Regions from separate parts of the Allobosea sp. P1_A7 genome, predicted to be linked through region 1. Evidence: riboswitches for the same ligand, from Rfam matches in the RefSeq annotation. Region 1 holds a riboswitch; each other region holds the start of a gene.
The links. A riboswitch is a leader RNA that binds a small molecule or an ion and turns the genes downstream of it on or off. The one in region 1 is predicted to bind cobalamin.
Positions count from the first base shown of each region.

Region 1 (8,685 bases):
GAGCTGCCAGCGATGGATCTCAGCGATGTCATGACTCTCGCCGAGCAGCACGACGCGCTTCTGCGCCATCGTCCGCATCAGATCGTACTGGGCAATGGCCTCGCCGGTCTCGGGCAAGAGCCAGGTCGCGCGCCGATGAGCCAGGGACACGGATCCGGCGGTGAGGGAGGGCTCAGCCATGGGGATTGCCGAGCGGAACGCCGTCGAAGGCCGCGGCCGGGCCGCGCAGCACGAGGCCGAACGGCTGGCCGTCGGAATCATGCGCTGCAAGCTCGACCTCCGAGCCGGCGACCTGCCGCAGCCAGCTTGCGACCGCACCAGCGCGCAAGTGAAGGTGGAAGTCGCCCTGCATGATGTTGACGAAGCCCATGGCCGGCTTCGGCTCTGGCAGCGCACCTCCCCAATGCTGGGCCAGGCCCGGTTTCGTGAAATCGATCGAGATCGGCACGCCATTGCGCAGGATCGCGGCGAAGGTCGCGGCACCGAGATCATCCTCGGGCACATCAGGCGATCCGCCGCCGGCAGCGCTCTCGCGCTCGACCGGCTCCAGGGCCTCACCGGCGCCGAATGGGGCAAGCGCCTTGTCGAAGAGCTCCAACCCGTCGAGCCCGATCAGGCTGAACAACACCTCGCCGGCGGCGTCCTGGCACTCGAGCCTGGGCAGCACCCGGTCGCGCATCTTGCTGGTGCGGTCCGCGACCAGCCGGGTCACGACCGCAAGATCGAGCGTGCTGTCGTGGAACTCGCCTGCGAGGCGCGCCCTGGTCCCGTCGATCGAGACGGTGCCGACCACGCCCATGCGCTCATGCGTCGCGCCGCCGGAGCGTGCGCTCAGCATGACGCGGCCCATGGCGGGCAGGCTTGCCAGGATTTCGGCCGAGGGTTGCTTCAGCAGTTCGCGGGGATGTGTGGTGCTTGTCATAAGGGGGCTCCAAGGAAAGGATGCGACGCTCCGGGGTCTCGCTCGGAGCGTCGCGTGACCAACCGCGCTTGTCACAGCCGCGGCCCGTCAATCGGGTGGCGCTAGGTCCGCTGCGTCTCAGAACTCAACCGAGGCTGCGAGCTTGAAGGTACGGCCAGCCGCGGTCTGCAGTTCGAGCGGGTTGGTCGCGGCGACTGCGGCCGAAGCCGGAACCTTGTCGAAATTATAGACGTTCGAGAAATAGCGGCGGTCGAAGATGTTCTGCACGCCGCCGCGGACCGTGATGTACGAGGTCGGCTTCCAGTTCAGGAAGGCATCGAACACGGTGTAGCCCGCCGGCTTGAAGATGGTCGGCGCGCTGGCGCGGGTGACGCCCGCCCCGAAGGTTCCGATGACCTCGGCCTCCAGCCCATATTCGGGCATCAGGTATTTCAGCCCGGCGACAGCGGTAAACGGGGTGATCGAGTTATACGGCGTGGTCAATGCGCCAGAATCGGCTTTTTGCGTGCCGTACTGGTAGCTCAGCGCGACATTGGCGAGCCAGCGCTCGTGGAATTTCCACTCGGCCGATGCCTCTATACCGGAAATCTTGACGCTCGAGAGGTTGCGATAGGTCAGATCGGTCGAACCGAGGATCGGCGCGAAGTTCTGAATGAAGTCCTTGTAATCGGCATGGAAGACGCCGACCGAGAACCAGCCATTGTCGAAGCGGCCGCGGATGCCGGCCTCGTAGGACGTGACGCTCTCGGGCTTGAGATCCGGGTTCGGGATCAGGTTCTGGGTGCCCATCGGCAGCGACGTATAGAGCTGCTGCGCGGTCGGCATCTTGAAGCCCTGGGCGTAGCGGGCATAGAGCGAATAGGTCTCGTCAAGCTTGAAGATCGTGCCGACCTGCGGGATCAGCTTATGCGAGTCGATCTCGCGCGGAGCCTTGCCCGGCACGATGACGTAGCCTGGCCCAATGCTCGGGTCGATCTTGTAATTGGCGTAACGGACGCCCGGCGTGATCGTCCAGCGACCGTTCAGCAATTCGATTTCGTCCTGCAGATAGAAATCGTAGCGCGTCGTCGTCGCGTTGGCGAAGTTGAAGCCGCCTGCAATCGTCGTGGTGGTGACGCCGGTCGACATGTTCCGGACGTCGTCGCGACGCTCATAATCGGTCTTGGTGACGTCGCCCTGGAACCCGTAGGTCAGCCGGTGGAAGCTCGAGCCGAGCGCGAAGCTCGACTTTGCCTGGATATCGAGCTGGGAGAATTGTTCGGAATAGTCGAGGAAGCCGCGGGTGAAACGCTGCTGGTTGTTGGTCTGCGTCTGATAGCGATTATTGGTGACTTCACGCTTCTGTGGCGAGAACGATGCCTGCCAGCGGATCGAGTCGAGGAAGCTCGTGCCGACATCCCATTGATGCTCGAAGGCGATGCGCTGGCGTGATTTCACTTCATCTCGGATATAGGGTCCGTTGCGGAGGCCGGACGCCAGGACATTATAGTCCCAGAGCTGATTGATCTTTGAGCTATTATCGAAATACTCGCCGGTCAGCTTGAACGTATGGTCTGTCGTCGGCGAGAAGACGATCTTGCCGAAGGCGTTCCAAACCGTGCTGTCGAGCGGGTTCAGTGTGTCGCAGCCGAGATAGCGCAGGCTCGGCACGGGGCAGCCCCAGCGGCCGCCATCGGCGCGGGCCCGGCTGAGTTTGGCCTCCTCCGCCGTCTTCTGGCTCAGGCCGACAATGGCCTCCAGGGCAGGGGTGAGCCTGAAGGCTGCGATGCCGGTCTTGGTGAAGGAGCGGTCGAAACTGTCATACCCGGCATCGAGACGCACGGCGTAGGGCTTGTCCTTGCCTTTCAGCAGGTCCTGGGGATCGAGCGTCCGATAGGCGACGATGCCGCCCAGAGCATCGGCGCCCCAGAGCACCGAGCCTGGCCCACGCACGATCTCGACGCTCTTCAGGAAGGGCATCTCGACGAAGTTGCGATTGCCGTCGGTGATGCGCTCGATCACCCGCGATCCATCGACCTGCATCTGGACGCGGTTGCCGCCGACCCCGCGGATCGTGAAGCCATCGAGGTTGCCGAACGGGTCGGTGCCGCTGGTGAGGCGGTTGACGCTGACGCCCGGCTGGTAGCGGACGAGGTCCTGCATGTCGCGCGTCATGCGCTCGTCGAGTTCCTGCCGTGAGATAACGTTCACGACGCCGGGAACATCGAGAACCTGCTTTTCACCGCGTGTCGCCGTGACCGTAATCTGGTCGAGCGTGAACGCCGGTGACGCACTGCCGCCATCTGCGATCGCTTGAGAGTAACAAATCGTGCTTTGAAGGATTGTAAAAAGGAAAGCGGCTGAAAAATATAGTTTTGATTTGTTCTTCATTGGAAGACCCCAGTCCATTTGCGGGTGGATGTAGTCCGCTGGTACTAGGATTCGCAATTGTAAATTTGACACAGTGTTTTCTGATGTACTTTTGTGGCGTGAAGTACATGTGCAATCTATAATAGATATAGATTCTAATTATTCTACTTTAGCAATTGCGCGGGAACTGCTTGCCCCGCATCGCCTGCGCGCGACCACGGAACATCCCGCCGTCGGGGGCAGCGTCAGTCGGCGCAGATAGCGACATGGAGACATAAAGATGTCTTTATATTCCCATTGACTGCGGCGAGCATTTGGACCTAGGTTGGGGTGTCGTGGTTCTCCGGGTCTGTTTGCCCGGAGCTAAGAGGGAAGCCGGTGCGTCGAGGTCGCTATTGACCTGGGCAAGGCCGGCGCTGCCCCCGCAACTGTAAGCGGTGAGCCGCTGTCCAAGATGTGTCACTGAGGCCGGCAAGGTCTCGGGAAGGCCGGACAGCAGCGATGACCCGTGAGCCAGGAGACCTGCCTCGACGAACTGAACGTCCTCGGGCGGGGTGTCCCGGTGGAGCGCTTTGCGATTGCGCAGGCTCTTCGCCGGCGGAATCCTGGACGCGTCCGCTTTGGCCTTTGCTCCCAACTTCTGGGGTAAGCCTATGTCATCTTCACTTCCTGTCGCGACCCTTGGGACGCCGCGCATTGGTCCCCGCCGCGAACTCAAACTCGCTCTCGAAAGCTATTGGTCGGGCAAGTCGACCGAAAGGGACCTGCTCGACACCGCCGCCGCATTGCGCGCCGCCAACTGGGCCCGCCAGAAGGCACGCGGTGTCACCGTCATCCCGTCGAACGACTTTTCGTTCTACGATCAGGTGCTGGACACCAGCGTGATGGTCGGCGCGATTCCCGAGATCTATGGCTGGAAGGGCGGTCCGCTCGGGCTGGCGACCTATTTCGCCATGGCGCGAGGTGCGCAAAGCGAGACCAAGCCGCACACCTCCTGCGGCCATGCCCACCACGACCACGAGCATTCCCACGGCGCCCCGGCGCAGGAAATGACCAAGTGGTTCGACACCAACTACCACTACATGGTGCCGGAATTCGCGACCGGACAGCGCTTCGCACTGTCCTCGCTCAAGGCGGTCGACGAGTATCGTGAGGCCAAGTCACTCGGCTACGACACCCGCCCCGTTCTGCTTGGGCCGGTCACCTATCTGAAGCTCGGCAAGAGCAGGGACGCCAGCCTCGATCCGCTCTCGCTGCTCGGCGAGTTGCTGCCGGTCTATATCGATGTGCTGCGCCGCCTTTCCGCCAATGGTGCCGAATGGGTCCAGATCGACGAGCCTTGTCTGGTGCTCGATCTCGACAAGGCCGCCCGCGACGCCCTGCGCCGGACCTATGCCACCATCGCCCATGCCCTGCCGCAGCTGAAGATCATGCTGACGACCTATTTCGGTGGTCTCGGCGACAATCTCGACACGGCGGTCACGCTGCCTGTCGCAGGCCTTCATCTCGACCTCGTGCGCGCTCCCGCGCAGCTCGAGGAGGTGCTGACCAAGGCGCCGCGCGGGCTCGTGCTGTCGCTCGGCATGATCGATGGCCGCAACATCTGGCGGGCCAACCTGCCGGCGCTGCTCGACCGGCTCGAGCCGGTTGTCGCCAGGCGCGGCACCGACCATGTCCAGATCGCGCCCTCCTGCTCGCTGCTGCACACGCCGATCGATCTCGATCTCGAAACCGATCTCGATTCCGACCTGAAGAGCTGGCTCGCCTTCTCCGTGCAGAAGATGGGCGAACTCTCGGTGCTGGGCAAAGCCCTGGCGGGTGGCCGCGACAGCGTCGGGGATGCCCTGGACGCTTCGGCGGCCGCAGCGGCGGCCCGAAAGGCCTCGCCGAAAGTCCACGATGCCGCAGTGGCTGCGCGTGTCGCGGCGGTGACGCCCAGCATGACTGACCGCAAGAGCCCCTTCGCAGCCCGTGCGAAATTGCAGCGCGAGCGCTTCAACCTGCCGGCTTTCCCAACGACGACGATCGGCTCCTTCCCGCAGACCGCCGAGGTCCGCAAGGCCCGGTCGGCTCATGCCAAGGGCCTGATCAGCGATGCCGACTATGAGCAATTCCTGCGTGAGGAGACGGAGCGCACGGTGCGCTGGCAGGAGGAGATTGGCCTCGACGTGCTCGTCCATGGCGAGTTCGAGCGCAACGACATGGTGCAGTATTTTGGCGAGCAGCTCGCCGGCTTCGCCTTCACCAAACATGGCTGGGTCCAGAGCTACGGCTCGCGCTGTGTGCGGCCGCCGATCCTGTTCGGCGACGTCTCGCGGCCGCAGCCGATGACGGTCGGCTGGTGGACCTATTCGCAGTCGCTGACCACGAGGCCGATGAAGGGCATGCTGACCGGGCCCGTGACGATCCTGAACTGGTCTTTCGTCCGCGACGACATCCCGCGCAGTGCCTCCTGCCGCCAGATCGCGCTGGCGATCCGCGACGAGGTCATCGATGTGGAGAAGGCAGGTGCCGCGATGATCCAGATCGACGAGGCGGCGCTGCGCGAGGGGCTGCCGCTGCGCAAGAGCGAGTGGAAGGGCTATCTGGACTGGGCGGTGGGCAGCTTCAGGCTCTGTGCCTCGGGCGTCACCGACGCAACCCAGGTGCACACCCATATGTGCTACTCGGAGTTCAACGACATCATCGACGCGATCGCCGCGATGGACGCCGATGTGATCTCGATCGAGACCTCGCGGTCGAAGATGGAATTGCTCGACGCCTTCAAGACCTATCGCTACCCCAACGAGATCGGTCCCGGCGTCTATGACATCCACTCGCCGCGGGTGCCCGAGGTGGGCGAGATGACGAGCCTGATGAAGCTCGCTCGCCTCCAGCTCGCAGACGAACAGCTCTGGATCAACCCCGATTGCGGCCTGAAGACCCGCAAATGGGAGGAGGTCAGGCCTGCTCTCGTCAATATGGTTGAAGCCGCGCGGCACGTCCGGGCAGCCGCTCGCTGAGCGCCTGAGGCTCGTTATCCAAACGTCAGGAGGGCAGCCCTTGTCCGCGTGGCGCCAGAGAGCAGAATCGAGCCGTTGGGTCGCGGTCGCCGTGGCCTATCTGCTCGTGCTCCAGATGGTCCTGACAGGGCTCGCGTCGGGTGCCAATGCTGCGAGCATCGCTCTCGATCGCACTCTGGCCATAACGTTTTGCTCGCCGGGGGCTTCTTCGCCGGGTGACACGACCGACCGCGGCACGGCGCAGCATGATCTGATGAGCGGCTGCGCGCTCGGTTGCTCTCATCCCGCCCACGCGGATGTGCCGTCAGCAATCGACTATCTGCCAGTTGTCTACCGGACCGTCGACCTGAACGCCTTCATCCGGCATCTCGACGCGCGTCACGGCTTTGTCGCCGGCCGATCGCCCGCCAATCCCCGCGCACCGCCGGTCTGAGACCTGAGCAAGCCGCCATGCGTTCGCGCATGTAGGGCCGCTCTGTTGCGCGACCTCGGCTTCAAGGCCGATTTGCCCGCCATCCCCAGCAGATGCGCACCAGATTCTGATCCGAGCATTCGGCGCGATGTCTGCCCGGCACGCAAACGAAGCGCGGGGGCTCGCGCCTGCGATGCCTCGGCTCACCATGCCAACGGTTCCTTTGCCGATCGCAATCTGACCGGGGCCGCATGTCGGGATCGCCATCACCGGCCGGCACTCACCGTCCGATGACCACACTCAACGGCATCGAGCGTCATGGGCTCTCACGAGCCCGTCGCAGAACCGCCCTCACAGACCAAGGATTACGCCATGAAGACCCATCTCCTTGCAGCGATGTTCGTCACTCTGGGAACAACCGGTGCGCTCGCTCATATTACCCTCGAAACGCAGCAGGCTCCGGTCGGCTCGACCTACAAGGCCGTGTTGCGCGTGCCCCATGGTTGCAAGGGCGCGGCAACAACGAAGGTCCGCGTCCGGATTCCCGAGGGCGTGATCGCGGTCAAGCCGATGCCCAAGCCCGGCTGGACACTGGAAACGGTGAAGGGCCCCTATGGCAAGGCTTTCGACTACTACGGCACACCGACTTCGGAAGGCGTGAAGGAAGTGGTCTGGAGCGGCGGCAGGCTGCTTGACGAGCACTATGACGAGTTCGTGCTGCGCGGTTATCTGACCTCCGACCTCAAGGCCGACACCGTCCTCTACGTACCGGTCGTCCAGGAGTGCGAGGGCGGCACAGTCGAACGCTGGATCGAGATCCCGACTGAGGGCAAGAGCGCGGACGACTACAAGTATCCGGCTCCCGGTCTGAAGCTCACCCCGAAAAAGTAAACCGCGCAAGTGGCCGGGCTTCGCGCCCGGCTGCTGGGAGTTGCCATGCGCTGGCCCCTTCGCCTCGCCTTCGTCCTGACCTGCGCCTTGGCTGTCGCCACGGCAATAACCGGACGCGCCTTCGCTCATGCCGCGCTGATCGCCGCCTCGCCGGCGGACGGCGCGGTCGTGACCAACGCCCCTGCGGTGTTGACACTGAGCTTCAGTGAACCGGTGTCGCCGCTCATCCTTAAGCTGATCGGACCAGACAGCGCGTCCCGCACACTCGATCGGTTCGTGCTGAAGGACAGGACGCTGATGATCGAAGCGCCCGCCGAACTGTCAGCCGGAACGCATGTTCTGAGCTGGCGCGTCATTTCCGAGGATGGGCACCCGGTTGGTGGGGCGGTGGTCTTCTCAGTCGGTGCGCCCAGCGGCCAGTCGCCAACTCCTGAGACACGGACTGATCCTGCTGTGCGGGCTACCCTATGGCTGGGAAAGGTAGGGCTCTATCTGGGCTTGCTCATGGGGCTCGGCGGGGCAGCCTTTGCGACCTGGGTTGGTCCCTTGCCTCGCGATGCCCGGCGACCGCTCGGATTGTTCATCCTGCTCGGATCTGCCGCCTTGCCGCTGGCACTCGCCGCGCAAGGGCTCGATATCCTGGATCGCTCGCTCGGCAGCCTGGGCGAAGCGGACGTCTGGAGCGCCGCGGCCGCCAGCAGCTTTGGCCGCACCGCGCTGGCTGCAGCCGTCGCATTTCTGCTCGGAATGGCCTCCCTGGCGGTACGCGGCCGCATGGGGCCGGTCTTCGCTGGAGCAGCCCTCCTGACTGTAGGGGTGGCGCTCGCCGCGAGTGGCCATGCCAGCGCGGCCAGCCCGCAGTGGTTGATGCGGAGTGCAGTCTTTGTTCACGCCGTCAGCGTCTCCGCCTGGGCAGGAGCCTTGGTGCCTCTGTTCTTCGCTCTGCGGGAGCCCGACGCAATTGCCGTGCTGCGCCAGTTCTCGCGTTGGATACCTGTCGTTGTTGGCTTGACCCTGCTCAGCGGTGGCATCCTGGCGGTGGTTCAGCTCGAACAGCCAGGCACACTGATCTCGACCGGCTATGGCTGGGTTCTGCTGATCAAGCTCGC
Region 1 covers NZ_JBFTZN010000013.1:41,601-50,285, forward strand. The annotation lists gene AC1D34_RS03570 (ChaN family lipoprotein) at 1-180, opposite strand, end outside; gene AC1D34_RS03575 (hypothetical protein) at 173-922, opposite strand; gene AC1D34_RS03580 (TonB-dependent hemoglobin/transferrin/lactoferrin family receptor) at 1,040-3,310, opposite strand; cobalamin riboswitch at 3,591-3,815, shown strand; gene metE (5-methyltetrahydropteroyltriglutamate--homocysteine S-methyltransferase) at 3,925-6,273, shown strand; gene AC1D34_RS03590 (hypothetical protein) at 6,314-6,706, shown strand; gene AC1D34_RS03595 (YcnI family copper-binding membrane protein) at 7,058-7,576, shown strand; gene AC1D34_RS03600 (copper resistance CopC/CopD family protein) at 7,622-8,685, shown strand, end outside.

Region 2 (15,274 bases), on a different contig from region 1:
ATCCGGCGCTGATCATCATGAGCGTGGATGCGCCGCCCGAGGCCATTGCCGCCTTCCGCAAGGCCTGGGGCCTCGATGATCCGATCTGGCTGCAATATCTGCGCTATTTCTCGGCGATTGGGCAGGGTGAGCTTGGCCAGTCGATGCGCGACGGCCGGCCGGCTCTCGAACTCGTCGCCGAGCGCATTCCGGCCACGCTGGCGCTGACCCTGCCGGCGCTTGCGCTCAAGCTCGGCATCGGCATCCCCGCCGGCATCTATGCCTCCCTGCATCGCGACAGCCTGATCGACCGCATCGTCATGGTCACGGCGGTCGCGGGCTTCACGGTGCCGAGCTTCGTGCTCGGCCTGGTTCTGGTGCTGATCTTCTCGGTCCAGCTCGGATGGCTGCCCTCCGGCGGCCAGGAGAGCTGGCGCCACGCCATCCTGCCGGTGTTGACGCTCGGCATTGGCGGCGCCGCAGTGCTTGCCCGCTTCACCCGCAGCGCCATGCTCGAGGTGCTCGGCCAGTCCTATATCCGCACGGCCAGCGCCAAGGGCGTGCCGTGGCCTGCCGTAGTGCGCGGCCACGCGCTGCCCAACGCCGCAGTCCCGACCGTCACCATCGTCGGCTTCATGGTCGGCAGCCTGATCGCCGGCGCAGTGGTGGTCGAGAGCGTGTTCTCATGGCCGGGCGTCGGGCGGCTGCTGGTGGTGTCGGTCGCCAACCGCGATCTTGCCATCGTGCAGTGCATCCTCCTGCTGGTCGCGATCACCATGGTCAGCGCCAATCTGATCGTCGATCTGCTCTACGGTGTGCTCGATCCACGCCTGCGCAGCGGCGCCAAGGCGGGAGGGCATTGAGATGGCCGATATCACAGCCACCGGCGCCACCCCTACCTCCGTCGACAAGACTGCCCCGCAACCGAAGAACCGCATCCCGCTGCTGGTCTGGTTCGGGCTGATCTGGATCGGCTTCATCCTGATCGTGGCGCTGACGGCGGACTGGATCACGCCCTATCGTTTCACGGCCTACGATCTGCGCAATCGGCTTTCGCCGCCCGGCCATGTGCTGCACTGGCTCGGCACGGACGAACTCGGCCGCGACGTGCTCTCGCGCCTGATCATTTCGATCCGCATCTCGCTGCTGGTCGCCTTCGGGGCGACCGTGATCTCGGCGGTGTTCGGCACGGTGATGGGCTTTCTCGCCGCGCATTTCCGCGGCTGGGTCGAGCAGTTCGTGCTGATGCTGGCCGATTTCCAGGCGGCGATGCCCTTCCTGATCCTTGCGTTGTCGGTGCTTGCCTTTTTCGGCAATGCGCTGCCGCTCTTCATCGGGCTGATGGGGCTCTACGGCTGGGAGCGCTATGCCCGCATCTCGCGCGGCCTGGCGATCTCGGCAGGGGCGCAGGGCTATGCCGGGGCTGTGCGCCAGATCGGGGCAAGCCCGGCACGCGTCTACCTGCGCCATATCCTGCCGAATATCGCCTCGACGCTGATCGTCTCGATGACGCTGACCTTTCCTGAAGTCATCCTGCTCGAGAGCGGGCTCTCCTTCCTAGGGCTCGGCGTGCAGCCTCCGATGACCAGCCTCGGCAATATGGTCGGCTATGGTCGCGAATATCTGACCCGTGCCCCCTGGATCATGCTCGCGCCAGCCTGCACCATCGTGCTGACGACGCTGGCGGTGAGTCTCGTCGGCGACTGGCTGCGCGACCGGCTCGATCCGACCCTGCGCTGATCCTGGAGAGACAACATGCATCCCAATGGCGTCCGCGGTTTCGGCATCACGGCTCCGCGCCCCAAGAGCGACCTCTCCGATTTCGCGGCGATCCTCGACAAGGTCGAGACGCTCGGGGTCGAGTCCACGGAATTGCCGATCTTCGACATGGACCTGATCATCGGGGGGCGCATCCGCCGTCCGCATCTCGATCTGCTCAAGCGAGCCTGTGCCGGGCGCAAGCTCGCCTATTCCGCGCATGGTCCGCTGGCGATCAATTTCTTCGATGATCCGGCCCGCCTGCCGCGCCATTTCGAGGTGCTGAAAGCCTCGCTGGAGATCGCGGCCGAGGTCGGCGCCGTGCATTACGTCATGCATTCCGGGGTCATGCCGGCCCAGCCCGGCGAGGTGGTCGAGGCTGCCTATGACCGCCAGCGCGAATGGCTGTCGAGGGCCGGGGATGTGGCGCGCGAGCTCGAGCTCCTGCTTTGCGTCGAGACCATGTTCGGTGGCCACCACGGCAGGATGCACGCCTCGATGCCGTCGCGGCTCGCCGAGGAACTCGTCGAGATCGGCCACTCCCATGTCTGGGCGACGCTCGATTTCAGCCATTCCTACCTGCGCACAGGCTATTTCGGCGGCGACTATCTCAGCGAGATCAAGGCGCTTGCCCCTCTCGCCAAGCATCTGCATGTGCACGATTCCTTCGGCCGGGCTGATGCGATCGAGACCTACAGCCTGAGCGAGAAGCTTGCCTTCGGACACGGCGACCTGCATCTGCCGGTCGGCTGGGGCGACATTCCCTGGCAGGAGCTCATGGAGGCCTGTGTCTTCCCGGACGGTGTCCTCTTCAACATCGAGCTCAATCCGCGTTTCTGGTACGCCGCCGATGAGTGCGTGGCTGCAACACGGGCGCTTGCGATGCAGGCGCTGACCAGCGGCCTGAGGAAGAGCGCATGAGCAAACCCGCCAAGGCTGCAGCCGCCCGCGTCGTCATCGGCGTCTTCGATGGCCTGCGCCCGGACTTCATCACGCCCGAGCTGATGCCGAACCTGGCGCGTTTCACAGGGCAGGGCACCTGGTTCCGCGAGGCGCGCAGCGTCTTTCCGTCGATGACGCGCGTGGCCACCACGTCGATCGCAACGGGTGCGCCGCCAAAGGTGCACGGCGTCGTCGGCAACGCCTTCCTGTTCCCTGAGGTGACCCGCGAGCACGCGCTCGACATGAGCCGCGCCGACGATATCGCACTGGCGGAGGCTGCGACCGGTGGAGGCCTGGTCGAGGCCGAGAGCTTCGGCGATGTGCTGGCGAAGGCCGGCAAACGGCTCGCCGTGGTCCATACCGGTTCGGCCGGCTCTGCCTATCTGATCAATCCGCGTGCCAGGGCCAACGGCCACTGGACCTTCTCGATCCTCGGGCGCGAGCACAGCCAGACGCCGGACGCGGTGGACGAAGTCGTCGCGCGCTTCGGGGCGCTGCCGCCGCGCAGCCTGCCCCGCTTCGAGGAAATCGATTACGCGGAACGGGTGCTGCGCGAGCATGTGCTGGCCGAGATGAAGCCCGACGTCGCGCTGATCTGGTTCAATGAGCCCGACACCTCCTTCCATTACCGCTTTCTCGGCTCGCCCGAGACGCTTGCGGTACTCAGACATGTCGATGCCGCCTTCGGCAGGCTGCTTGAATGGATCGAGGGGCAGCCCGATGCCGAGCGCTATGCCGTCGTCGCGGCCTCGGATCACGGCCAGATCTCGACCAAGGGCGAGCTCGCTCTCTCCGAGTTGCTGCGTGGGCAAGGCCATGCCGGTCGCCGTGCCGCCGAGCGCACGCTGGCCGGCGCCTGCTTCTCGATGACGGGCGGCAATATGGGGGAAATCCGCATCCTCGAGGGAGGAGCGGCCCGGCGCGACGCGATTGCCGCCTGGCTCCGGGAGCAGGACTTCCTGGGCATGCTCTTCGCGAAGGCCCGCAACGAGGTCGAGGGCGAGGTCGAGGGAAGTTTTGCGCTCTCGCTGGTCGATCTCGATCACGCGCGCCAGCCCGATCTCATCTATGTCCTGCGCTCCGGCGACGAGCCCGACAGCTATGGCAATCCCGGGCTCGGGCTCCTGACCAAGTTCGATGTGCCGGTTGGCGGCGGCATGCATGGCGGGCTCAACCGGCACGAACTCAACACCGTCCTGGCCGTCCGCGGTGGCGGCTTTGAGTCCGGGACGAAGGATGACCGCGCCTGCGGCATCATCGATATCGGCCCCACCGTGCTCGGCCTGCTCGGCCTTTCACCGGCTCAGACGATGCTGGGCCGGAATCTGGCGCAGCCGGCGACGGAGCAGCGGACCCGTTCGTTCGAGACCGGCACCGGCGGGTTCCGTCAGCGCCTCGAACGCGTCGACCGCGAGGGATCGCGCATCATCCTCTCCGGCGCGCGAGGCTGACCTCGGGGGCGGGAGCACGTTCCGCTCCTGTCCGAAGCGCATCGAAGCGAGGCGCCCGGCCCCTTCGACATGCTTGCCGTCGTGCCGGTCATCCCAGCCACCGGGATGAGCGGGCAGCTAGAGTTCGCGCTCCGTCTCACTCTCCTCCCGCACCGGAGCGACCAGGAGATTGGGGCCGAGGGGGCGCCCGGCTGAGGGATGCTTCGGCCCCTCAGTTCGCATGGCCATAGGCATCGGCGGCGTCGTCCGCGCCAGGATCATCCGCCCCAGCATCATCCACACGCCGCTCATCATGAGCGGAGATCCAGGCGGAGAGCCCGGGCAGGCGCTCGCCGGACGCCGCGAGTTGGCGCAATGTCGCCCGCACGGCGTGACGCGCAAACCGATCCTGTGGGGCGGGAACGGTGGAGGGGGCGGCTCCTGCGGCAATGGCCGCGAGCACGCTCTCCTTCAACCGGACCAGTTCGACATCGCCATAGCGCATCAGCAGGTCCTGGAACTGCTTCTGGGCCGTCGCATAGAACGGTGTCGGCCGGCCCATCGCATCCTTGACCGGATGCGCCGGCACGAGATGAGCACAGGGCACGAGGCCTGCCGGTACGAGCTCGGTGGCGGCATGCGTCCGGCCGGAGCGCATCAGCTTGGGCAGGACATGGGTATGCGGCCCCTCGGGGCTCTTGCCGTCTGCCGGGGGGATTGGCTGGTAGACTTCACAACGGCCGAAACGGGTGATGAAGACGCGATGCGGCCCGGCTGCGACGATGGCGGCCATGGTGGTGTTGCCGGCCTCGAAAAGCGGGCGGCCGCATGCGGCGCGCAAGGCTGCGATCAGCCCCGGGGTGCTGGTTCGGATGCAGATGTCGACCTGCAGGGTATCGAGGCCCATGTCGAAGAGAAGGCCCTCGCGATCCTGCTCGCGCAGCGCGTCGCCGTCGGGGCCGAGCTCGGTCAGAACCGTGCGCCGGCTCATCGCGCAGGCGGTCTCGGGCAGGCAGAGCGCGAGGCGGTGGCTCCAGCCCTGGCCGGTCGCGGATTCCGATGCGAAGGGCGTCACGCCGGTCAGATTGCGAAAGCCAATGCCGCCGCGCGCAGTCGTGGCCGCAAGGAGATGAGTCTTATCAGTCAGCTGAACGGGTTCGTTCGAATCGCGCATGAACTCGGCGATGGCGCCAAAGGTGCCGAGATTCCATTGCGAGGCTGGATCGGCGAGATGAGCGCGCAGGAGCGCACGAATGTCGTCAGGGGCTGTCATGTCACGACTGTTCCGATGTAAGGCGCCGCCAAGGCAGCAGGTAGGGTGCGCCGGCTTCCGAACCGCGGGCCGCGGTAATGCCGAAGACGGCAGCAAGGTTGGCGTCGTTGAGGACGATTCCGGGCGAGCCATCGGCAATGAGCCTGCCGCGATCGAGCAGGATCAGGCGATCGCAGAAACGCGCGGCCAGCGTCAGATCATGCAGGATGACCGCTACCCCGGTGCCGCCGGCAGCCGTCCGGTGCAGAAGCTCCATGACCTCGAGCTGGTGTAGCGGGTCGAGCGCCGCGAGAGGTTCGTCGGCGAGCAGGATCGGCGCCTCGACGGCGAGCGCACGCGCCAGCAGCACGCGCATGCGCTCGCCGCCCGAGAGCGTCTCGACTGTCCTGTCGGCGAACGCCGTGGCGTCGGCCGCTGCGATGGCGCGCGTGATTGCGGCGCGATCGGCCTCGTTCTCGCCGGCAAAGGGCTGGCGATGCGGCAGCCGCCCAAGCCCAACGAGGGCCTCCGCGCGCATCGACCAGTGTACCGCGCCGCCCTGCGCAAGGAAGGCGATGCGCCGCGCCAATTCCTTGCGCCCGAGCGACTTGGCGGTCAGCCCGTCGTAGCGCACCTGGCCGGAATCGGGCGTGACCAGGTCGGAGAGCACGCGCAGCAAGGTCGTCTTGCCAGCACCGTTGGGGCCGATCAGCCCGACCATTTCGCCTGCCGAAAGCGCGATATCGATGTCGCGCAGGATCGGCTTCCCGCCGAGCGTGAGCGAAACTCCCGAGGCTTCGATCTTCATCAGACCTCCCGCCGCAGGCGATGGATCAGGTGGAACAGGAAGGGGGCTCCGATCAGCGCCGTGACCACACCGAGCTTCAGCTCGGGCCGGATCGGGGCGAGGCGCAGAGCGGTATCGGCTGCGAGCGTCAGGATCGCTCCGCCAAAACCGCTGACGAGCAGCAGCCGGCCCGGTCGGTTGCCGACCAGCGGGCGCAACAGATGCGGCACGACGAGGCCGACGAAGCCGATCGCGCCGGTGACCGCGACCGCGCTGCCGACGGCGAGTGCAGCTCCGCCGATTAGTCGGGCGCGCAGCCAGGTCAGGTCGAAGCCGAGACTCTTGGCCGTGTCCTCGCCCAGGGTGAGAGCGTCGAGGGCAGGTGCGGTCGAAAGCAGCAGCAGCCAGCCGAGGAGCATCGGCGGCAGCACGAGCCAGACATGGAGCAGGCTGCGATCCGCGAGCGAACCCATCAGCCAGAATACGATTTCCAGCGCGGCGTAGGGATTTGGCGCGAGGTTGAGCGCAAGCGCGGTCATCGCACCGGCGAAGCTGTTGATCGCAACGCCCGCGAGGATCAACGTCATCGTTCCGGCGCCGCGCCCCATGAAGGCGTAGAGCAGAAGCGTTGCCAGTGCGGCGCCGGCCATGCCGCCCAAGGGGAGGGCGAGCGCCATCGTCGCCGACAAGCCGCTGTAGAAGACCACGACCGCGCCGAAGGCGGCGGCGCTTGAAATTCCGAGGATTCCGGGTTCGGCAAGCGGATTGCGCAGCAGGCCCTGCATGGCGGCGCCGGCAAGCCCGAGACTGAAACCGACGAGCGCGCCCAGCAGCGCGCGCGGCAAGCGCAGCTCGACAAGGACGAGCGCCGGCAGGGTCTTCCGTCCGGCGAGGGCGTCGGCGAGGGCCGCCTTGATGTCGAGTGGGGCATACCCCACCGCCATGGAAACGAGCATCATGGCCAGCATCAATAGGGCCAGCATGACAATGAGCCGCGCCAGCTTCGGCGTCGTCGCTCGTACCGTTTCCTGAACCGCCAATGTCATGAGCGCGATCCTTGCGTACGGGAGGCGGCAAGCAGCTCGATCGCATCGAGCACGGCCGGTCCGGCGCAGGTCCAGAGTTTCGAGGGGAGGGCGACGAGCCTGACCCGCTCGCCGAGCTTCGTCAGGAGCGGATGATGAAGGATCTCATGGGCGAGCGAGGGCGGCCCGCCCGGCGTGGTGTTGAGGATCAGCATGTCGGCCTGTCCGAGCGCGACGGTCTCCAGCGCGATCTGGCCGTAATTGTCGATGCCGAGTTCGGCGGCGAGATTGGTCAGGCCGGCGCGGGTCAGGATCTCGTCCACCAGCGAGCCGCGCCCGACCGTGAACCCGTTCGGCCGCAGGACCAGCGCCCTGGGATGGCCCGCGCTTTGGTTGGCGGCGAGCGTGTCGAGGCGCCGGTCGATCGCTGCGATCAGGGCCGCGCCGCGTTCTGGCTCGCCGAGCAGGGCCGCCATCTCGGCGATCTGGGCACGCATTTCAGCGAGATTGCGCGGCACCCCGAATTCGCGGACGGGAACACCGGCCTTCTTCAGCAGCGCGACCGTGCTGCGCGTCGTGTAGGCGCCAGCGATGATCAGATCGGGCTTGTAACTCAGCACCTCCTCCACCAGACCGTGATTGGCCGGGATGGTCTTGGCAATCTCGGCCATGTTGGCGTTGCGCGGGTCCTGCGAGAGCCAGGTGTTCGGCGGCCGTCAGGCCGCCGAAACCGAGCAAGAGGCCAAGCGCCAGAACGGCGCCGCGAGTCATCGCGCGGGCCGCCCAAGGCTTCACAGCGTTACCTTCAGGCCGCCATAGGCGCTCAGACCCGGCACCAGGAAGCCGACGGGGTTCTCGTAGCGCTTGTCCAGCAGGTTATCGATGCGGCCGAAGACACTGAGCCTGTCCGTCGCCTTGTACTCGGCGGCGAGATTGACGATGGCCGCACCCGGCGCCCGCATGCGCGAGATCGAGAAGTCACGGTTTCCGTCGACGCGCTCACCCACATAGATCAGCGTCGCCGAAAGGGTGAGCTTGTCAACCGGGGTCCAGCTCGCCGTCACGCTGGCCTTGTGACGGGGACGGCGCAGCAGTTCCTGCCGGGCGATGTCGTCCTTGGCGATGGTGAAGGTGTAGTCGGCCCGCACCTTGAACTGCGGCGAGATTTCGAGCGCGGTAAAGGCCTCCACCCCCTTGGTCGTGGCCTTGCCGATATTGGCATAGGAGTTCCGCGCCACGTTGGTGACGATCAGGTTCTCGATGTCGTTGTGGAAATAGGTGGCGCCGAACCGGACCTTGTCATCGAGGAGAGGCTGCTCGAAGCCAAGATCCCAGCCGCGGCTTTCTTCCGGCTTCAGGTTGGGATTGCCGAAGAAGTTGAAGGCCGGGCGAGAATCGCTGAAACGCTCGCTCAGGGTCGGGGCCTTGAACCCCGTGCCATAGCTCCCCTTCAGCTTGGTTTCGATTTCCGGCACGATATAGGCTGGCGCGAAGCGGTAGGTCGTGTGGCCGCCAAAGGTCTCGTCATCGTCGTAGCGGATGTTCGAGACCATGAAGAGCCGGTCGCCGAAATTCGACTGGAGTTCGGCAAAGGCGCCCGTATTGCCGTTGGATGCCGTGAGCGCGCGGGTTTCCAGCCGTTCGCGCTCGTATTGCAGACCCATCACCAGGGTCTGCCCCTTCATCAGCTCAAGGTCGCCGCGCCAGTCGACCTTGGTGCGCTCGCCGAGATTCTCCGTCGGCAGGCCGAGGATACCAATCGCATTCGGCGTGCGGCCGGTGCGGTCCTGATTGCTGTAGGACAGGCCGAAGCGATTGACGAAGCGCCCACCAAGCGGATCCCAGACGACCTCTCCGCGGGTGAAGGCCTGCTTGTAGTCCTGGCTGCTGCGGAAGCTGCTGGGCGTGCTCGGAAAGCCGGAATCGCCGGTGAAGAGCAGGTAGCCGTCAGTGTAGCGGCCGACCCAGTTCAGCGACAGCGTATCGGACAGCGCGACGCCGAACCGGGCCGAATAGGTCCAATTGTCGTAGGAATTCGGGTTGACGCGGCGCCCCGACGGCACGAGCCCGGGAGGCGTCACCGGGGTCGAATCCGATTTGAAATGGGCGATGCTGAGGGCGTAGTTGAAGCGGTCATCGCCGCCGCTGAGGCCGACCGACTGGTTGAAGGTGCCGTATGAGCCGGCCTCGGCTCGGGCCGTGAGCTTCGGCGGACCCTCGCCACGCTTGGTGGTGATCGAGATGACGCCGCCCAGCGCGTTGGCGCCGTAGAGGCCGCTTTGCGGTCCGCGTAGCACTTCGATGCGCTCGATGTCGTCGGTCAGCATCGAGCCGAAATCGAAGGAGCGGTTCGGGGTCGACGGGTCGTTGGCCTCGATGCCGTCGATCAATACCTTGACGTGGTTGGAGTTGGTGCCGCGGATGAAGACCGAGGTCAGCCCGCCCGGCCCGCCGGTCTGCACGATATTGAGGCCGGGAACGGCGGCGAGCGCCTGCGGCAGGGTCCGGCGCTGCTCGCGCTCGATATCACCGGCAGTGATGACGGTCACGGAATTGGCGATCTCGCGCGCTGGCGTGGGTCGCGTCGTCGCGCTGACGACGATTTCGTCGAGGGCAATCGATTCGGTGGCTGACTGGGCGGATGCCTGGTTGGCGGGGAGGGAGCCGGCGGAGACAAGGAGCGACAGGGTGATGAGCAGCCGGCTGCGCCGGGCAACCTTGGGAGGACGGATCACGATGGAACCTCGGGCGTTGACGTCTGTGGCACGTCACCGCGAACGCGAGGCCCCGTCCGCTGCCCTTAGCCAGCGTGCAGTTCAACAAGCGATCGAAACACCCCGTCCGAACGTGTTCGCGTGTGACCACGGCTGACGGCAGGTCTCCTGGCTCGCGGGTCGGTGCCTTGTCGCCGCCTTCCCAGGTCCGAGGGCCCCAGTGGCGTGTGGCGAAAGGCTCGCCGCTTACAGTTGCGGGGGCAGCCACGGCATTGAATGGCGAACCATCCGCACCGCATTCCCTTTTGATCCCCTAAGGGAACCGTCGCTGGCGAGGTAAGGCCGGAACGGCCGCTGCGTCAATGATCGTTGGTGCGGGTGTCCCCAGGCGAACGCAGGTCGTCATCCCTCAAAATGCGCCAGCTCGGTCCCTCGAGATCGCTGAACTGGCCGGTGCGCATGCACCAGAAGAAGGCCGCCAACCCCAGCAGTCCGAGACCGAGTGCCAGGGGGAACAGGATCACCAGGATATTCATGACGCCACTCCCGTATTCTGCCGCGGCAGGCCGCGTCCCGCGCGCAGCGCGTTGAGCGTGACCACCAGTGACGAGCCCGACATCGCGACGGCTGCGACGAGCGGCGTCGCGAAGCCCGCGACGGCAATCGGCACCGCGACGGCATTGTACAGCACCGCAAACCAGAGGTTTTCCAGCATGAGGTTGCGCGCCCTGCGGGCGATGCGCAGGCTGTCGGCGACCGGCATCAAGCTGTCGCCGATGAAGACAATGTCGGCCGAGGCCTGCGCCAGGTCGGTCGCGCTGATCGGCGAGATCGAAACATGGGCCTTGGCAAGGGCCGGAGCGTCGTTGAGCCCGTCGCCGATCATCAGCACCTTGCGCCCCTTGGCGCTGAGCCGGTCGAGCGCCTTGAGCTTCTCGTCGGGACGCAGGCCGGCTTCGGCCTCCGTGATACCGAGGGCCGAGGCGACCGGCGCGACAGCTTCGCTTCGGTCGCCGGAGAGAATGCGGATCTCGAGGCCGAGACCGCGTAGCGCGGCGATACAGTCGCGCGCCTCCGGCCGGATCTTCTGATCGACCGCGAAGATGGCGCATTCAGTGCCATGGCGCCAGGCGATCAGGGAGGCTGAGGGATGGCGCGCGGCGACGATGGCGGCTTCCGCCCCGGCCTCGCAATAAGCGACGCTGCCGAGACGGGTCTCGATCCCATCCACAATCGCGCTCAGGCCTGCGCCGTGATTTTCGCTGACATCGCTCGCAGGAGCAGGATGGCCGGCGGCACGGGCGATGGCGCGGGCGAGAGGGTGGCGGCTCGCGGCTGCCAGCCTGCCCGCCGCCTGCAAGGTTGCGGTATCGATCTCAGCGCCATTGACCAGATCGGGGTCCGGCAGGGTGAGGGTGCCGGTCTTGTCGAAGACAGCGACATCGGCTTCGGCCAGGCGCTCCAGCGCATCGCCCTGTTTCAGCATGACCTTGCGCTTGAACAGGGCAGACGCAGCAACGACCTGCACGGCCGGAATCGCCAGCCCCAGCGCGCAGGGGCAGGTGATGATCAGGACGGTGATGGCGATGATCAGTGCTTCGGGCCAGGGCAGGCCGAAGGCCATCCAGCCCAGCAGGGTCGCGAGCGCCGTGGCGTGGACGAGAGGGGCGTAGACCCTTGCCGCCCGATCGGAAAGCTTGACATAGCGGGAGCGGCTTTCGACCGCGCGCGCCATCAGGGCATCGATCTCGTCGAGCAGGGTGCCGCTGGCTGCGGCTTCGACCTTGACGGTCAGGGCCCCGGAGAGGTTCACGGTGCCGGCATAGACCTGCGCGCCGGCCATGACGGCATGCGGCAGGGTTTCACCGGTGACGAGGCTCTGGTCGATTTCGGAGGAGCCGGTCTCGATGATGCCATCGACACTGACGCGCTCGCCCGGCTGGATCAGGACGCGGTCGCCGGGCACGATGGCCGCGATCGGCGTCACCATCGCCTCGCCATTCGGCATCAGCCGGGTCGCGGTTTCGGCCTTCAACGCGGCAAGATTGCCAGCGAGGTCGCGCGTGCGGCGGCGCATCAGCTGGTCGAGATAGCGCCCGATCAGCAGGAAGAAGATCAGCATCACCGCGCCGTCGAAATAGGCATGCTCGGCGTGGTTCCAGGTCACCACCACCGACATGCCGAGCGCGAGCACGATGCCGAGCGTGATCGGCACGTCCATGTTGACGGCGCGGGCGCGCAGAGCCCGGAGCGCACTCTCGAAGAAGGGGCGGCCGGCATAGGCGGCGGTTGGCAGGGCAATCAGCGCTGAGAGCCAGTGAAAGAAGTCGCGCGTGACCGGATTGATGTCGCTGCTATTGCCCGACCAGACCGAGACGGAGAGCAGCATGATGTTCATCGAGGCGAAGCCGGCGACGCCGAGATAGCGCAGCAGCCGCCTTTCCTCGCTTGTGTCGTCCTCACGGCCGGAGGCGGGCAGGAAAGGGTAGGCCTTGAAGCCGAGCCGGGAGAGGCGCTCGATCACGGCCTCTGGGCGCAGTACGCCTTCCGTCCATTCCACCGTGACGCGCTTCAGCGCGAGATTGACCCGGGCGCTGAGGATACCGGTCTCATGGGCAAGGCCGTTCTCGATCGCGTGCATGCAGCCGGCGCAGCGGATGTTCTCCACCGCGAGTTCCATGCCCGCGACGCCGCTTTCGCGATGGCGGATGAAGACGGAGAGATCCTGCTGCGCGGCCATGAGCCTCACTCCTTCAGCATCATGCGGCTGCGGGAGGAGAAGGCCGGGTCCCGATCGCGCTTTGCCTCGACCACCAGGGTCCAGGCGCCGGCATGCAGCCCCGGCACCGTCGCGGAATAGTGGCCCGGGGCAGTTTCGGTCAGCGTCACCTCGCGGTCCTGCTGCCGCGTCGCCGGGTGCTGGAGCTTCGCCTCGACTGCGAGCCCTGTGACAGCTGCGCCCGCCTTGTCCTTCAGCAAGAGCGAAACGACCGCGTCGGCGCCGGCACGCACGACCTCGCTCTGGGCCAGCCAGCCGCGTGCGGCCTGGGCCTGCATGCGCGCGATCTCGCCGTTGAAGCGCTGGCTGGTCTCGTAGGCGCTCTTCACATCGGCGCCGGGCATCGTCCGGATGGCCGAGACCATCATCACGCCATTGACGCCCGCGACCACGATGAAGAAGCCGATCATGCCGAAGAGCACGGCACGCCCGCTGAGCTCGAAGGGCCGGCGCCGAGTTGGCGCCGGTGGGGCTGGAAAATCGATCGGCATGATGAAGCCTCCGCAACAGGTCATGATGCGTTCTCTAGGGAGCGATGAAATGATCCCCGGCGGTCACGACCTCTCCGGCGAACAGGTCGGATGCGGTGAAGGTGATCGTCTGGGATTTGTCGAGAGGAATGCCGGCCGGCACTGTCACCAGCGCGCGGATCTCGCGCGAGGAATCGGGGTCGACCGTGATGATCGGGCGAAGATCGGCCGTCGCCTGGGTTCCGACGGTCTCGACCCGGATACCGGGCAGGCCGGAGACGGTGAGCGCGAAGGGACGGGAATCCGGGCGTTTGTTCAGCAGGCGGATGGTGTAGGCGTTGCGGATCGAGCCGTCGCTGAGCGTCACGAAGAGCGGGGTGCGCTCGTGCAGCACGGAGATTCCCGCCGTGCTGCGGGTTGCGAGCTGGTAGATCATGGCTCCGCCGACGAGCCCGATCAGCGCGGTGTAGATCAGGGTGCGGGCGCGGATCAGGCGATAGACCGGCTTCTGGCCAGCGATACGCCGCTTGACGTTGTCGTCGGTGTCATAGGCGATCAACCCGGCCGGGCGGTTGATCTTGAGCATGACCGTATCGCAGGCATCGATGCACAGGCCGCACTGGATGCAGTCCATCTGCGAGCCATCGCGGATGTCGATACCCGTCGGGCAGACCGCGACGCACTGGTAGCAGTCGATGCAATCGCCAGCCGGCTCGTTGGCGGCACGCAGGCGCGTGGCCTGCTTGACCGAGACGCGCGGATCGCCGCGATCGTAGCGATAGGTGACGTTGAGGGCGTCGTCGTCGGTCAGCGCTGCCTGGATGCGCGGCCAGGGACACATGAAGGTGCAGACCTGCTCGCGCATGATCCCGGCGAGCGCATAGGTGGTGAAGGTCAGGATGCCGATCCAGACATAGGCCGAGAGCGGAGCCGTGAAGGTCGCGAGTTCCCGCACCAGGGTTGGCGCATCCGCGAAATAGAGCACCCAGGCGCCGCCGGTCCACCAGGCGATCACGAGCCAGACCAGGTGCTTGCCGGTCTTCCGGGCGAGTTTGTCGGCGGTCCAGGGCCCCTCGTCGCGCTTCATCCGCTCGCGCCGGTCGCCCTCGAAGGCGCGCTCGACGGCGAGGAAGAGGTCGGTCCAGACGGTCTGCGGGCAGAGATAGCCGCACCAGACCCGGCCAGCGACGGCATTCATCAGGAACAGCATGAAGGCGGCCAGGATCAGCAGGCCGGTGAAGTAGTAGACCTCCTGCGGCCAGATCTCGATGAAGAAGAAATAGAAGCGGTTATTGGCGATGTCGGCGAGCACTGCCTGGTTCGGCAGGTTGGGGCCGCGGTCCCAACGCAGGAAGGGCAGGAGATAGTAGATGCCGAGGCAGAGGACGAGGATGAGCCACTTGGCGCGCCGGAACGGGCCCGACACGCTCTGTGGGTAAACTTTCTTCGACGGCGCGAAGAGCGGAGCGTCTTCGCTTTCCGCGAGTGCCATGTCATTGGCCTCCGCCGAGCGAGTGGACATAGACGGTCAGCGCCTTGATCGTGGTCGGGTCGAGACGCTGGCCCCAGGCGGGCATGACGCCGTTGCGGCTGTTGGTGATGGTCTCGGTCAGGGACGCGAGATCCATGCCGTAGAGCGAGATGGCGTCGGTCAGGTTCGGCGCGCCGAGCTCTTGATTGCCCTTGCCGGCAGGCCCATGGCAGGCCGCGCAATTATCGGCGAAGAGCTTGCGGCCGAGTGCGAGGTCAGCCTTGGGGGCAGTCGACAGTCCGGCCAGTTCGCGCACATGGTTGGCGACCGCGCTGATCTCGTCCCTCTTCAGCATGCCGTCGCGCCCGAAGGCCGGCATCTGGCTGACGCGGGTGTCGTTGTTGCCGGCGACGCGGATGCCGTGCTGCAGCGTGGTCTGAATCGCGGCAAGCGAGCCGCCCCAGAGCCACTCGTCGTCATTCAGGTTGGGATAGCCCTTGGCGCCGCTGCCGCCGACGCCGTGGCAGGCGGCGCAATTGTCGCCGAAGGCGGCCTTGCCCTGTGCCATGGCGACGCGAAACAGGGCGGGGTCGGCCTTGATCTGCTCGAGCGAGGCGTCGGCGAGGCCGCTGGCCAGCGCGGCGCGATCCTTGCGCATGACCGCGAG
Region 2 covers NZ_JBFTZN010000078.1:34,781-50,054, reverse strand. The annotation lists gene AC1D34_RS15675 (ABC transporter permease) at 1-842, shown strand, start outside; gene AC1D34_RS15670 (ABC transporter permease) at 838-1,719, shown strand; gene AC1D34_RS15665 (sugar phosphate isomerase/epimerase family protein) at 1,735-2,658, shown strand; gene AC1D34_RS15660 (alkaline phosphatase family protein) at 2,655-4,130, shown strand; gene AC1D34_RS15655 (DUF6925 family protein) at 4,342-5,382, opposite strand; gene AC1D34_RS15650 (ABC transporter ATP-binding protein) at 5,384-6,169, opposite strand; gene AC1D34_RS15645 (FecCD family ABC transporter permease) at 6,169-7,194, opposite strand; gene AC1D34_RS15640 (ABC transporter substrate-binding protein) at 7,191-7,844, opposite strand; gene AC1D34_RS15635 (TonB-dependent receptor plug domain-containing protein) at 7,965-9,908, opposite strand; cobalamin riboswitch at 10,029-10,229, opposite strand; gene ccoS (cbb3-type cytochrome oxidase assembly protein CcoS) at 10,247-10,423, opposite strand; gene AC1D34_RS15625 (heavy metal translocating P-type ATPase) at 10,420-12,627, opposite strand; gene AC1D34_RS15620 (FixH family protein) at 12,633-13,157, opposite strand; gene ccoG (cytochrome c oxidase accessory protein CcoG) at 13,192-14,628, opposite strand; gene ccoP (cytochrome-c oxidase, cbb3-type subunit III) at 14,630-15,274, opposite strand, start outside.
Region 2: it holds a riboswitch for cobalamin, as region 1 does, so the genes downstream of both, AC1D34_RS15635 (TonB-dependent receptor plug domain-containing protein) here and metE (5-methyltetrahydropteroyltriglutamate--homocysteine S-methyltransferase) in region 1, are expected to answer to the same signal.

Region 3 (4,809 bases), on a different contig from region 1:
GCCACATTTGCCATCTCATGGGGGCTCACCCTGCTCTGCCGCGGCCTCGGCCCGCTTGGCTGGCTGCCCCTCGCGCTCGTCGCCTCCAGCCTCATCGCACAGCGCAGCCTGCACGAGCATGTCGCACGGGTCGCCGAAGGACTGGAGCGGGACGGGCTCAAAGGCGGACGCATGGCCGTTTCGATGATTGTCGGCCGCAACCCCGAAACCCTCGACGAAGCCGGAGTTTCCCGCGCCGCAATCGAAAGCCTTGCCGAGAATTTCTCGGACGGGATCGTCGCTCCGGCTTTCTGGCTCGGCGTCGGCGGCCTGCCGGGCGGCGCGCTCTACAAGGCGATCAATACCGCCGATTCGATGATCGGCCACAAGACACCGCGCCACCTCGCCTTCGGCTGGGCGGCGGCGCGTCTCGACGACCTCGTCAACCTTCCCGCCTCTCGCCTCACCGCGCTGCTGCTGACCGCAGCCGCCGCACTCGACAAAACGTCAGACCCCGCCAATGCGTGGCGAGCTGTCCGACGCGATGCCCGCCATCATCGTTCGCCCAATGCCGGTTGGCCGGAAGCCGCGATGGCAGGTGCGCTAGGCCTCCGTCTGGCGGGCCCGCGCGTCTATGGCGAGGTCAGGGTCGACGACGGCTGGATGGGGGACGGCCGGGCCGAAGCGGAAGCGGCGGATATCCGGCGGGCGCTCGCTCTCTATCGGAGGGCATGTCTGCTGCTGTGGGGGCTCGCCGTTGCGGGGGCCGCTACCGCGCTCGCCCTCTAGTTCATCGGACCGGGCATCGCATCGGGAACGACGATCTCACCTTCTGTGTTTGCTTCGACTTTCCCGAAAGCCGCAACTCACGTTTCGGGTCGATGGCTCAGCCTCAGAACTCGATCCCGGCCTGTGCCTTCACGCCCGCCGCGAAGTGATGCTTGACCAGCGTCATCTCGGTGACGAGGTCTGCGACGGCGATCAACTCGGGCTTGGCATTGCGGCCGGTGACGACGATGTGCAGATCAGGGCGCCGGCTCGCCAATGTCTCGACCACCTCCGCCAGCGGCAGATAGTCGTAGCGCAGCGCGATATTGAGTTCGTCGAGCACGAGCAGGCGTATCTCCGGATCGTCCATCAACGCCTTGGCCTTGGCGAAGGCGCGCCCGGCGGCAGCGATGTCGCGGGCCTTGTCCTGCGTTTCCCAGGTGAAGCCTTCGCCCATCGTGTGCCAGACGATGCGATCACCGAAGGCGTCGAGCGCCTTGCGTTCCCCTGTCGCCCAGGCGCCCTTGATGAACTGCACCACCCCGACGCGCCAGTCATGGCCGAGAGCCCGCAGGATCAATCCGAAGGCGGCGGTCGACTTGCCCTTGCCTGGCCCCGTATTGACGATCAGGAGTCCCTTTTCGATCGTCTTGGCGGCAACCTCGGCATCCTGCACCGCCTTGCGCTTTTCCATCTTGGCCTTGTGGCGGGCGGCCTCGTCAGCATCGATCGTCATCGGAACCTCCTGCTCATTTCACCTGCATCGGCAGACCGGCGACCATGAAGATCACCCGGTCGGCCCGCGCCGCAAGCATCTGGTGCAACCTCCCCGCCTCGTCGCGGAACCGCCGGGCGAGCGCATTCTCGGGCACGATACCGAGCCCAACCTCGTTGGAAACCAGGACCACCGGGCCTCGTGCCGCGACGCAGGCCTCGACCAGTTCCCGGCTTGCAGCCGCCACATCCTGCTCTGCCAGTATCACGTTGGTCAGCCAGAGCGTCAGGCAGTCCACCAGGACAGGTTGCCCCGCGGGAACCGCGCGGATCGCCTGCGCCAGGTCCAGCGGAGCATCGATGGTCATCCACTCCTTCGACCGGCGGGCGCGGTGCTCGGCAATCCGGGCGCGCATCTCATCGTCATAGGCCTGGGCCGTGGCGAGATAGGTCCAGGGCGCTGGCACCATCTCGATCAGGGCCTCGGCATGGCGGCTCTTGCCGGAGCGGGCGCCGCCCAGAACGAGGGTGAGAGGGGAAAGGATCGCTGCCACTGCCAAACTCTCAGCCCAGGGAAGATCAGCCTAAGGAACGGACCTGGCGAGCGAAGCGAAGCAAGCCGGGACAGGCGACAAGAGATCACATCGCTTCACTGCGCTCGCAATCACGATCGCTGCATTGCACAGCACCGTGCAGATGGCTAATGATCATCGCCGACGGTGCCTCTGCAAGGAGGTGAAAAGGGAACGCGGTGCGATACCGCGGCTGCCCCCGCAACTGTAAGCGGCGAGTTTCGCGCCATCGGCCACTGGGATTGTCCCGGGAAGGCGGCGAGAGATCCGGACCCGCGAGCCAGGAGACCTGCCGTCAGCGAGTGATGCAATCCAGCGGGCTGCCGGCGGGGTGGCCAAGGAGACCGAGATGACGACGAATACGGCTTCGATCACCACCCAGGCCAGCGCTTCCGAGCGCGTCAAGGCTGTCGCAGCTGCCCTGGCACTCGGCGCAGCCCTGATCTTCACCGTCGGCTTCGCCCATTCGACCAGCGTTCACAACGCAGCCCACGACACGCGCCACACCCTCGCCTTTCCCTGCCACTGAGGGAAAGGCAACATGGTCAATCGTGTTCTCACGGTCAGTCTTCTGGCCGGGCTTCTTGCTGGGCTCCTGGTAGCAGCACTCCAGCATGTCACCACCACGCCGCTGATCCTCAAGGCGGAAACCTTTGAGACGGCACTGCGCGCAGTCGAGCTTCAGCACGCCAGCTTCACCGGCGATGCCAGGATCGTCCTTGCCCATGGCGGCGCCGACGCAGCCGACCACGCCGAGTGGAAGCCACAGGRCGGCTTGCAGCGTACGGCCTTCACCACCATCGTCACCATTGCGACCGCGATCGGCTTTGCCGCCCTGCTGCTCGGCGGCATGATCGCAGCGGGCGATGCCATCACTGAGCGGACCGCACTGATCTGGGCGGCTTGCGGCTTCCTGGCCTTCGGCCTCGTGCCGGCGACCGGGCTCGCACCGGAATTGCCCGGCAGCGCGTCAGCCGAACTGCTCCACCGCCAGACCTGGTGGATCGCCACCGCGCTCGTCACCGCCGGCGGCCTCTGGGTCTTCCTGCGGGCGGAGGCGAGCTGGCYGCGGGCACTTGCCGTGCTTGCCATGCTCGTCCCGCATCTGATCGGCGCACCACATCCCGCCGCCCCGGAGAGCAAGGTCCCTGCCGAAATCGCAGCGCATTTCGCCGCGCTCTCGCTCGCGCTCCAGGCTGCCCTCTGGCTCGCCACCGGCTTTGCCGTCGGCGTGCTCTGGCCCTGGGCGACGCGCCGTGCCGCAGCCCCGGCCAAGGCCTGACGCTGAGCGCGATCCCCCGGGATCGCGCCGGAAGCAAAGGAACCGGCCTATGCCCGAAGGCGATGTCACCATTTTCGTCTGCGTCGCCTGYCGGCGCGCGCGGGCGGACCTGCCGGAGGGTTACGACCAGCCCGGACTGGGTTTTGCCGAGGCGCTGCGCGAACGCATCGCGCGCGACGGCGGGACGCTTCCGGTCGAACCCGTCGACTGCCTCGCGGTCTGCAATCGCCCCTGCACCGTCGCCTTGGCGGCCGACGGCAAATGGACCTATCTGATCGGCGATCTCGACGCAGACACCCATATCGCCGAAATCGTTGACGCAGCTGCAAGCTTTGCAGCCAGCGCAAACGGTATCGTTCCCTGGAAAGAAAGACCCGCTTCGTTCCGCAAGGGCGTGGTCGCGCGCGTACCGCCTCTCCCGGCGCGCCAACAAGGATGAGATCATGAACGCTCCCCAAGCCCGCTCGCTGGGCAAGATCCCCTGCACGATCATCACCGGCTTCCTCGGGGCCGGAAAGACCACACTGGTGCGGCACCTGCTGGAGAATGCAGGGGGCAAGCGCATCGCCGTGCTGGTCAATGAGTTCGGCGATCTCGGCTTCGACGGTTCCTTCATCGCCGGCTGCGGCATTTCCGGCTGCACCGCGGAGGACATCGTCGAGCTGCCGAATGGCTGCATCTGCTGCACCGTCGCCGACGACTTCGTGCCGGCGCTGGAAAAGCTGCTCGACCGGCCGAACCCGCCGGAACACATCCTGATCGAGACCTCGGGGCTTGCCCTGCCGAAGCCGCTGGTCAACGCGTTCAATTGGCCGGCCATTCGGTCACGTGTCACGGTCGATGGTGTCATCGCCGTGGTCGATGGTCCGGCCGTGGCGGATGGCCAGTTCGCGGATGATCCCGACGCTCTCGCTGCGCAGGCGGCGCAGGATGCCGCGGTCGGGCACGACAACCCGCTCGAAGAAGTGTTCGAGGACCAGATCCTCTGCGCCGACCTGATCCTGCTCAACAAGAGCGACCTCGTCGATGCGGCCGGCCGCGAACGCGTCAAGGCCGAGATCGCCGCGCATCTGCCGAAGGCGATCAAGATCGTCGAGACGGCCCATGGCAAGGTCGAGCCCGCCCTGATTATCGGCCTCAACGCGGCTGCCGAGGCCGATCTAGCTGGACGCCCCTCGCACCATGAGAGCGCAGAGGACCACGACCACGACGATTTCGAAAGCCTCGATTTCGCTCTCGCCGCGGCGACCTCGCCCGAGGAGCTGGCGGCCCGCGTTGCCAGGGCCGCGGAGGCCGAGGGCGTGCTGCGCCTGAAGGGTTTTTCGGCGATTCCCGGTAAGCCGATGCGGCTCGTCGTCCAGGGTGTCGGGCGTCGGGTCAGCCATCATTACGACCGCGCCTGGGCGGCCGGCGAAGCCAAGGATGGTCGCCTCGTGGTGATTGGCCTGAAGGGCTTTGATCGCAAGTCCGTGGAGGCCGCCCTCGCGGGCTGAA
Region 3 covers NZ_JBFTZN010000074.1:4,516-9,324, forward strand. The annotation lists gene cbiB (adenosylcobinamide-phosphate synthase CbiB) at 1-768, shown strand, start outside; gene cobO (cob(I)yrinic acid a,c-diamide adenosyltransferase) at 872-1,483, opposite strand; gene cobU (bifunctional adenosylcobinamide kinase/adenosylcobinamide-phosphate guanylyltransferase) at 1,497-2,021, opposite strand; cobalamin riboswitch at 2,162-2,344, shown strand; gene AC1D34_RS14995 (CbtB domain-containing protein) at 2,383-2,562, shown strand; gene AC1D34_RS15000 (CbtA family protein) at 2,575-3,315, shown strand; gene AC1D34_RS15005 (DUF1636 family protein) at 3,365-3,754, shown strand; gene cobW (cobalamin biosynthesis protein CobW) at 3,759-4,808, shown strand.
Region 3: it holds a riboswitch for cobalamin, as region 1 does, so the genes downstream of both, AC1D34_RS14995 (CbtB domain-containing protein) here and metE (5-methyltetrahydropteroyltriglutamate--homocysteine S-methyltransferase) in region 1, are expected to answer to the same signal.